One region of the Lysinibacillus sp. FSL R7-0073 genome, then DNA from elsewhere that is predicted to be linked to it. Evidence: a T-box and tRNA genes for the amino acid it is inferred to sense, from the RefSeq annotation. Region 1 holds a T-box; the other holds one or more tRNA genes.
What was found. A T-box is a leader RNA that pairs with one kind of tRNA and senses whether it is charged. The one in region 1 lies ahead of leuS (leucine--tRNA ligase), so its partner is inferred to be a tRNA-Leu.
Positions count from the first base shown of each region.

Region 2: it encodes a tRNA-Leu, which carries the amino acid that the T-box ahead of leuS (leucine--tRNA ligase) is inferred to sense. The anticodon was not compared.

Region 1 covers NZ_JBBPAS010000001.1:3,673,402-3,678,566, reverse strand. Annotated here, with positions in the region: gene MKY88_RS18365 (SulP family inorganic anion transporter) at 1-1,185, shown strand, start outside; T-box leader at 1,251-1,461, shown strand; gene leuS (leucine--tRNA ligase) at 1,548-3,965, shown strand; gene MKY88_RS18355 (NupC/NupG family nucleoside CNT transporter) at 4,096-5,165, opposite strand, start outside.
Region 2 covers NZ_JBBPAS010000001.1:4,282,766-4,287,930, reverse strand. Annotated here, with positions in the region: gene MKY88_RS21525 (Tex family protein) at 1-1,766, shown strand, start outside; gene MKY88_RS21520 (SprT family protein) at 1,834-2,292, shown strand; tRNA gene MKY88_RS21515 (tRNA-Asn) at 2,384-2,460, shown strand; tRNA gene MKY88_RS21510 (tRNA-Glu) at 2,462-2,533, shown strand; tRNA gene MKY88_RS21505 (tRNA-Asp) at 2,563-2,638, shown strand; tRNA gene MKY88_RS21500 (tRNA-Gln) at 2,644-2,718, shown strand; tRNA gene MKY88_RS21495 (tRNA-Lys) at 2,734-2,806, shown strand; tRNA gene MKY88_RS21490 (tRNA-Leu) at 2,873-2,958, shown strand; tRNA gene MKY88_RS21485 (tRNA-Arg) at 2,977-3,053, shown strand; tRNA gene MKY88_RS21480 (tRNA-Gly) at 3,072-3,145, shown strand; rRNA gene MKY88_RS21475 (16S ribosomal RNA) at 3,342-4,893, shown strand.

The DNA.
Region 1 (5,165 bases):
ACACCTAAATTTTTTCCAAAGGTTCCCGGGGCATTAGTGGGGATAGTTGTCTCCACTCTTGTGGCGACTTTCTTTTTTTCAGGACAAGTGGCTACGATTGCCACAGCCTATGGTCAAATACCTAATACATTACCCAATTTCGCTATACCTACTATTACATTCGAGCGCCTACAGCAGCTCATTGGACCTGCGTTTGTCATCGCCATGCTTGGAGGTATCGAGTCATTGTTATCTGCAGTCGTGTCAGACGGGATGACGAATAGCAAGCATAATAGTAATCGAGAGCTAATCGGTCAAGGAATTGCTAATATCGTAACGCCGATGTTTGGAGGAATACCTGCGACAGGAGCGATTGCTCGTACAGCAACTAATATTAAAACAGGGGCAGTATCCCCAATGTCAGGTATCATCCATGGTGTGTTTGTGTTAATCACATTATTGTTATTAGCACCATATGCTTCCCATATACCTTTAGCAAGTATGGCACCCGTATTAATGGTTGTTGCCTGGAATATGAGTGAACGTAAGCATTTTGCTCATATTTTAAAATTGAAATCTGGTGATTCGCTCGTTTTATTAATTACCTTTTTATTAACCGTATTTACTAGCCTTACATTAGCTGTAGAAGTAGGGCTTGTGTTAGCCGTGCTATTGTTTGCCAAACGAATGAGTGAAAAGCTTGTTGTGACAAAGGTACTACCAGACCATTCGAATAAAAGCGAGAAGGTACAGCCTCATGTCGTTCACCAACAGCATGATTGTCCACAAATAAGCATGTACACCATCGAAGGTCCACTGTTCTTTGGTGCAGCACAAAGATTTGAACAAACGATAGCAATCACTTTACAACAGCAATCTAAAGTTTTGATATTACGCATGGGGAAAGTGCCCTTTATGGACTCTACGGGTGAAGCATATTTTAGCAATATCATTGACAATTTTACAGCACAGGGTGGTAACATTTTGGTAACAGGGGTGCAGGATGACTTAAAGATAGCCCTCCAGCAAAATGGCCTTTACGATAAAATAGGAGCCCATCATTTTTATCAGCATACAGGAGAAGCGATTACAAGAGCCTTCAACTATTTGGACAGAAATAGATGTATCGGATGTCAGCATTTTGCTTTTCATGAATGCAAAGAATTCTCTAAATCTGAGGAAAAAAAGGAATTAATTGTTCAGTAATGGGTAACCTGTAAACAAAGGCTTGTGCTTTTCAATACTTTCCATTAGAATAAATGCAATATCATGTAAAGACTGTGATGAGGAATAGTAGATTTGTGGTTCTTTTTAGAGAGCTAGCGGCTGGTGAGAGCTAGTAGGAAAGCAAATCGAACTCGCCTACTGAGTCTGCTCGCGTAAAATAGCGCGTGTCGTTTCTTCCGCGTTAAGGAAGCTTGAGCCGAGTGTAATCACTAATTTGGGTGGTACCGCGGGAGTGCAAATTCTCTCGTCCCTTCTATAAGGAAGGGGCGAGTTTTTTTATTTTTTAAATATTTTGTCAATTCTAATGAAGAGCAGCAAGATTCATTGAAGGAGGAAAAAAAATGAGTTTTAATCATCAACAAATTGAAAAAAAGTGGCAGCAATATTGGGCTGATAACAAAACATTCAAAACTGAAAATGAAACAGAAAAGCCTAAATTCTTTGCATTAGATATGTTCCCATATCCATCTGGCGCTGGACTGCACGTAGGACATCCAGAAGGATATACGGCGACAGATATTCTATCACGCTTTAAACGTATGCAAGGCTATAATGTATTACATCCAATGGGCTGGGATGCGTTTGGTTTACCAGCGGAGCAATATGCACTTGATACGGGGAATGATCCGGCAGAATTTACAGCAAAAAATATTGCGACATTTAAACGTCAAATCCAAGAGCTAGGTTTCAGCTATGATTGGGATCGTGAAATTAACACGACTGATCCAGAGTATTATAAATGGACACAATGGATTTTTATCCAGCTTTATAACAAAGGTTTAGCTTATGTGGATGAAGTAGCTGTTAACTGGTGTCCAGCGCTTGGTACGGTATTGGCGAATGAAGAAGTAATTGATGGCAAATCAGAGCGTGGTGGGCACCCAGTAGAACGTCGACCAATGAAGCAATGGATGCTTAAAATTACTGCATATGCAGATCGTTTAATTGACGACTTAGAGGAAGTTGATTGGCCAGAATCTATTAAAGATATGCAACGCAACTGGATTGGACGTTCAGAAGGTGCAGAAGTAACATTTGGTATTGATGGGACTGATCAGAACTTTACCGTGTTCACAACTCGCCCTGATACATTATTTGGCGCTACATATTGTGTGCTTGCACCTGAGCATAAATTAGTGGAACAAATAACGACAGCTGACCAGCGTCAAGCGGTAGAAACTTATTTAGAAAAAGTTAAAATGAAGTCTGATTTGGAGCGTACAGATTTAGCAAAAGAAAAAACAGGCGTATTTACAGGTGCCTATGCAGTAAATCCGATTAACGGTAAAAAAGTTCCAATTTGGATTGCAGACTATGTATTAGTGTCTTATGGAACAGGTGCTATTATGGCGGTTCCTGCCCATGATGAACGTGACTATGAATTTGCTTCAGCATTCAACTTAGACATTGTTCCTGTACTTGAAGGTGGGGACATTAGTAAAGAAGCGTTTACAGGTGATGGGCAACATATTAACTCTGATTTCCTAAATGGCTTAAATAAAGTAGATGGTATTGCTAAAGCTATTGAATGGTTAGAGCAAAAAGGCGTTGGAGAGAAGAAGATATCTTATCGTCTGCGCGACTGGTTATTCTCTCGTCAGCGTTACTGGGGAGAACCTATTCCAATGATCCATTGGGAAGATGGTACGATAACAGCAGTTCCAGAATCGGAATTACCGTTAATGCTACCGAAAACAGATAATATCCGTCCTTCAGGCACGGGTGAATCACCATTAGCTAACATTGCAGAATGGGTGAATGTTGTCGATCCAGAGACAGGTAAAAAAGGACGCCGTGAAACAAATACAATGCCACAATGGGCAGGATCTAGCTGGTACTTCTTACGCTATATCGATCCTACCAATACAGAAGCAATTGCAGACCCAGAATTACTAAAACGCTGGTTACCAGTTGATATTTATATTGGCGGAGCGGAGCATGCTGTATTGCATTTACTATACGCACGTTTCTGGCATAAAGTGTTATATGATTTAGGCGTTGTTCATACGAAAGAGCCATTCCAGAAATTATTTAACCAAGGTATGATTCTTGGTGAAGGTAATGAAAAAATGTCTAAATCTAAGGGCAATGTTGTTAACCCAGACGAAATCATTGAGTCACATGGTGCAGATACATTACGTCTATATGAAATGTTCATGGGGCCACTTGAAGCTTCTGTAGCTTGGTCTACAAATGGTTTAGATGGGGCACGTCGCTTCTTAGACCGTATTTGGCGTCTACTTGTCAATGAAGAGAATGGAACTATTTCGGAGAAAATTCAAGTGTCTAATGATGAAACATTAGAAAAATCATACCACCAAACAGTTAAAAAAGTGACAGAGGATTATGAAGGCATCCGCTTTAATACGGCTATTTCACAAATGATGGTATTTATCAACGATTGCTATAAAGCTGAAGTAATTCCAACAGCTTATGCGGAAGGCTTTGTTAAAATGTTGGCACCAATGGCTCCACATATCGCAGAAGAGCTTTGGAAGCTATTAGGTCATGAAGGAACACTTTCTTATGAGCAATGGCCAACATACGATGAGTCAAAACTTGTGGATGATGAAGTGGAAGTAGCGGTGCAAGTTGCTGGTAAAGTGCGTGCAAAAATCGTCGTAGCTAAAGACGCTTCAAAAGAAGACATTGAAAAAATAGCGCTTGCTGATGAAAAAGTACAAGAATATATGGCAGGGAAGAGCTTAGTAAAAGTTATCGTTATTCCAGGCAAACTTGTAAATATTGTCGTTAAATAAAGAGACATAAATGATAAAAATGTACATGACTAAATTAAATTTTAGTGATGTACATTTTTTTAGATTGGAGAAAATCATAAGGCTATAAAAAAACTGCACCTGCAGTGTAAGCAATAAAATGACTAACCACTTAAATAATCAAACCAACAATTATTGCCGTTAAAATACTTACAAGTGTCGCTCCATAAAGCAACTTTAAGCCGAAACGTGCAACAACATTTCCTTGTCTTTCATTTAACCCTTTGACTGCACCAGAAATAATACCGATGGATGAAAAGTTAGCAAAAGATACTAGGAATACAGAAATAATACCTAGCGTACGTTCGCTCATTGAGTTCGCAACTTCTCCAAGGTTAATCATAGCAACAAATTCATTCGTTACTAATTTAGTGGCCATTATTCCTCCAGCTGAAACAGCATCTACCCATGGGATACCCATTAGGAAAGCTATTGGTGCAAAGATATACCCTAATATTTCTTGGAAAGAAACCCCGATAATCATATCAAACAATGAATTGATTAAATCCATTAATGCTACGAAACCAATCAGCATAGCTCCAACAATGATGGCTACCTTAAAGCCATCCATAATATATTCACCAAGCATTTGGAAGAAAGCTTGCTTCTGTTCATCTTCAATGGTTAATATATCTTCCTCTTCTTTTACGGTATACGGATTAATGATGGAAACAATTATAAAACCACCAAATAAGTTTAAAACAATCGCCGTTACTACATACTTTGGTTCAATCATCGTCATATACGCGCCAACAACTGACATAGAGACGGTCGACATCGCCGATGCACATAATGTATACATACGCTGAGGAGTAACCTTGTCTAGTTGTTTTTTGACTGTAATGAATACCTCAGATTGACCTACCATTGCTGAAGCAACAGCATTATAGGATTCCAATTTTCCCATGCCACTTACTTTACTTAAAAAATAACCGATCCATTTCATAAGGAAAGGAAGGATTTTGAAATGCTGTAAAATCCCAATTAACACAGATATAAAGACAATTGGTAATAAGACACCTAAGAAGAAGGGAGATTCTCCTTCATTCGCTATGCCACCAAAAACAAATGATATACCTGTATTTGCGTAGGATAATAAATGATCAAATACATTTGTTATTCCTTTGATTAGTACATAACCAATCGTTGTATTTAATAGTAAAGCCGCTAATATAAATTGGA
Region 2 (5,165 bases), 610 kb from region 1:
ATACATTAGAGCAACTAGCTATTAAATTTGTCGATAATGATCAAGTAGCCAATGCTGAAGACGCGTTAGCAGGAGCGAGAGATATTTTAGCAGAACGCTTTGCTGATGATGCTGCTATTCGTGAGAAAATTCGTACGTATTCATTGAAAGATGGCGTACTTGTAACGAGTGTGAAAAATGCAGAAATAGACGAGAAAAATGTATTTGAAATGTACTACGAGTATGAGGAACCTGTTAATCGAATTGTTCCGCATCGTATTTTAGCGATAAATCGTGGGGAAAAAGAAGATGTTTTAAAAGTTTCGATTCATGTTCCGATGGATCGCGTATTGATGATCATGTGGAAAGAATGGATACCAGCAACGGGAACATCTCCTGCTATTGCTGAAGTGAAGCTAGCTATCGAGGATTCGTACAAGCGTTTAATTCAACCTTCTATAGAAAGAGAAATACGTAATGAGCTTACTGAAAAAGCAGAAACTCAGGCTATTCATATTTTCTCTGCAAACTTACGTAATCTACTATTACAGCCGCCTATGAAAGGCAAATATGTCTTGGGTGTTGACCCAGCTTATCGTACAGGTTGTAAATTAGCAGTTGTTGATGAAACTGGGAAAATGCTAGAGGTTACCGCTATTTATCCACATCCACCTAAACCAGATGTGGCAAAATCGAAAGCTGTTGTAAAAGCAATCTTAGCAAAATACCCAATAAGTATAATTGCTATTGGTAATGGGACAGCCTCCCGTGAAACAGAACAATTCATTGTAGATGTATTAAACGAGCTAACTACTGACATAGCCTACGTTATTGTTAATGAAGCGGGAGCATCTGTGTACTCAGCATCGGATATTGCTCGGACTGAATTCCCTGATTTACAGGTTGAGCAACGAAGTGCCGTGTCAATTGCCCGACGTTTACAAGATCCTTTATCAGAGCTAGTGAAGATTGAACCAAAAGCAGTTGGAGTGGGGCAGTATCAGCATGATGTATCTCAAAAAAAATTAAATGAATCATTAACATTTATAGTAGAAACAGCTGTTAACCAAGTGGGAGTTGATGTAAACACGGCCTCTTCATCACTTTTACAATACGTTTCTGGTTTGTCTAAAACAGTTGCAGAGAATATCGTGAAGGTTCGAGAAGAAAATGGTCAATTCACTACCCGTGTGCAATTAAAGAAAATTCCAAGATTAGGTGCGAAAACTTATGAACAAGCCATTGGTTTCTTACGTATCTCTGAGGCGAAAAATCCATTTGATGCTACTGGTATCCACCCTGAAAGCTATCATCTTGCAGAACGGATTTTAGCAGAGGCAAAGATCGATAAAAAAGAACTTGGAACGAAGAAAGCAGAAGAAGCTATTGCTGCTTTGGATATTCAACAATTAAGTGGAATACTAGAGATTGGTGTTGTAACAATTCAAGATATTGTAGATACTTTGATGAAGCCAAGCCGTGATCCACGTGATGCGTTCCCACAGCCATCGCTGAAAACAGATGTATTGAAAATGGAAGATTTAAAAGTTGGTATGGAGCTACAGGGAACTGTGCGAAATGTAGTAGACTTTGGAGCTTTTGTTGATATTGGTGTGAAGCAAGATGGACTTGTGCACATTTCAAAACTTCAAAATAAACGTATTAAACATCCATTAGAAGTTGTGGCGTTAGGAGATATTGTAACAGTTTGGGTAGAACAGATTGATGTTAGTAAAGGGCGGATTTCTTTAACAATGCTCCCTCCTAAAAATCAATTAATAGATTGAGTAATAAATTTTTACCACGCTGTGCATACTACACAGTGTGGTATTCTTGTTGTTGGAGGTGATTAAGTTGGACAATGAGGAACTACAACAGCTTGTATGTCGAATTTCTTTGGAAAAGTTTCAAAAGCCATTTATACACCAGGCTTACTTTAATGGAAGATTACGTTCAACGGGCGGTCGATATCTTTTACAAACGCACAATATTGAGATCAATCCAAAAGCCTTTGAGTTATATGGTATTAAAGAAATTCAAGGCATTGTACTTCATGAACTGTGTCATTACCATTTACATATTGAAGGTAAGGGATATCAGCATCGGGATAAAGAATTCAGGGAACTATTAAAAAAAGTAAAGGCACCTCGTTTCTGTTCAGCGTTACATACTTCTAGATCATCTATTAAAAAACAACGACGCTACACATATACATGTATTAATTGCCAGCAATTATATATAAGAAAAATTAAAATGAATGTTGAAAAGTACTGTTGTAGCAAGTGTTTGGGCAGGCTTAAATTATTAGAGTAAAAAAATATTAAAAAAAGATTGACGTATTGTTGAGTTATCCCTATAATAGTAAAAGTCGACAAGATAACGACGACAATATAACACTCATTATTCCGAAGTAGCTCAGTTGGTAGTAGCACCTGACTGTTAATCAGGTTGTCGCAGGTTCGAGTCCTGCCTTCGGAGCCATGGCCCCTTGGTCAAGTGGTTAAGACACCGCCCTTTCACGGCGGTAACACGGGTTCGAATCCCGTAGGGGTCATTTTCATAATTTACTTTGCAAATAATATTGGTCCCGTGGTGTAGCGGTTAACATGCCTGCCTGTCACGCAGGAGATCGCCGGTTCGATCCCGGTCGGGACCGCCACTTATTGGGGTATAGCCAAGCGGTAAGGCAACGGATTTTGATTCCGTCATGCCTAGGTTCGAATCCTAGTACCCCAGCCATTCATTTCTTAATTTGAGCCATTAGCTCAGTTGGTAGAGCATCTGACTTTTAATCAGAGGGTCGAAGGTTCGAGTCCTTCATGGCTCATCTCTTTTAAGAAAAAGGTTGACTTTCTATTGACGTATAGTATAATAAGAAAGTTACTAATCGAATGCGGTCGTGGCGGAACGGCAGACGCGCTAGGTTGAGGGCCTAGTGGGGGCAACCCCGTGGAGGTTCAAGTCCTCTCGGCCGCACCAAAGTCAATTAATTTATATGCGCCCGTAGCTCAATTGGATAGAGCGTCTGACTACGGATCAGAAGGTTGTGGGTTCGACTCCTGCCGGGCGCGCCATATTTTCATTAAAATAATGCGGGTGTAGTTTAATGGTAAAACCTCAGCCTTCCAAGCTGATGTCGTGAGTTCGATTCTCATCACCCGCTCCAAAAAAAGTGTTGACAACCTATTGGTTGTTTGATAAGATTTAATAGTTGTCTGATTCGACAACGTTATGAACCTTGAAAACTGAACAAGCAAAACGTAATCAATAAAGTTTTTAGTAGCTAGCTTGCTAGTGAACAAAACAAAATTTTGGACATCAAAATTGATGCCAGCAAAACAATTTGAGCTAATCAAATTTCTTTTATGGAGAGTTTGATCCTGGCTCAGGACGAACGCTGGCGGCGTGCCTAATACATGCAAGTCGAGCGAACAGAGAAGGAGCTTGCTCCTTTGACGTTAGCGGCGGACGGGTGAGTAACACGTGGGCAACCTACCTTATAGTTTGGGATAACTCCGGGAAACCGGGGCTAATACCGAATAATCTGTTTCACCTCATGGTGAAACACTGAAAGACGGTTTCGGCTGTCGCTATAGGATGGGCCCGCGGCGCATTAGCTAGTTGGTGAGGTAACGGCTCACCAAGGCGACGATGCGTAGCCGACCTGAGAGGGTGATCGGCCACACTGGGACTGAGACACGGCCCAGACTCCTACGGGAGGCAGCAGTAGGGAATCTTCCACAATGGGCGAAAGCCTGATGGAGCAACGCCGCGTGAGTGAAGAAGGATTTCGGTTCGTAAAACTCTGTTGTAAGGGAAGAACAAGTACAGTAGTAACTGGCTGTACCTTGACGGTACCTTATTAGAAAGCCACGGCTAACTACGTGCCAGCAGCCGCGGTAATACGTAGGTGGCAAGCGTTGTCCGGAATTATTGGGCGTAAAGCGCGCGCAGGTGGTTTCTTAAGTCTGATGTGAAAGCCCACGGCTCAACCGTGGAGGGTCATTGGAAACTGGGAGACTTGAGTGCAGAAGAGGATAGTGGAATTCCAAGTGTAGCGGTGAAATGCGTAGAGATTTGGAGGAACACCAGTGGCGAAGGCGACTATCTGGTCTGTAACTGACACTGAGGCGCGAAAGCGTGGGGAGCAAACAGGATTAGATACCCTGGTAGTCCACGCCGTAAACGATGAGTGCTAAGTGTTAGGGGGTTTCCGCCCCTTAGTGCTGCAGCTAACGCATTAAGCACTCCGCCTGGGGAGTACGGTCGCAAGACTGAAACTCAAAGGAATTGACGGGGGCCCGCACAAGCGGTGGAGCATGTGGTTTAATTCGAAGCAACGCGAAGAACCTTACCAGGTCTTGACATCCCGTTGACCACTGTAGAGATATGGTTTCCCCTTCGGGGGCAACGGTGACAGGTGGTGCATGGTTGTCGTCAGCTCGTGTCGTGAGATGTTGGGTTAAGTCCCGCAACGAGCGCAACCCTTGATCTTAGTTGCCATCATTTAGTTGGGCACTCTAAGGTGACTGCCGGTGACAAACCGGAGGAAGGTGGGGATGACGTCAAATCATCATGCCCCTTATGACCTGGGCTACACACGTGCTACAATGGACGATACAAACGGTTGCCAACTCGCGAGAGGGAGCTAATCCGATAAAGTCGTTCTCAGTTCGGATTGTAGGCTGCAACTCGCCTACATGAAGCCGGAATCGCTAGTAATCGCGGATCAGCATGCCGCGGTGAATACGTTCCCGGGCCTTGTACACACCGCCCGTCACACCACGAGAGTTTGTAACACCCGAAGTCGGTGAGGTAACCTTTTGGAGCCAGCCGCCGAAGGTGGGATAGATGATTGGGGTGAAGTCGTAACAAGGTAGCCGTATCGGAAGGTGCGGCTGGATCACCTCCTTTCTAAGGATTTTTTTCGGAATACAAACCTAGGGTTTGTAAGATTACGTTTTGCGTTCAGTTTTGAAGGTTCATTCTTTCTGAATGAAATACTTCAAAACTTGTTCTTTGAAAACTGGATAAAACGACATTGAAATAGTAACAAACACATTTATTTTTTTAAGTTTTTTTATAGGCTTAATAACATTAAAAGGTTTCAAGACACGAGCAGTTCTAGGAAGCAATCGAGTAAATGAAGGAGCGTACTTCAGTACGTGACTGAATGAACGAGTGAA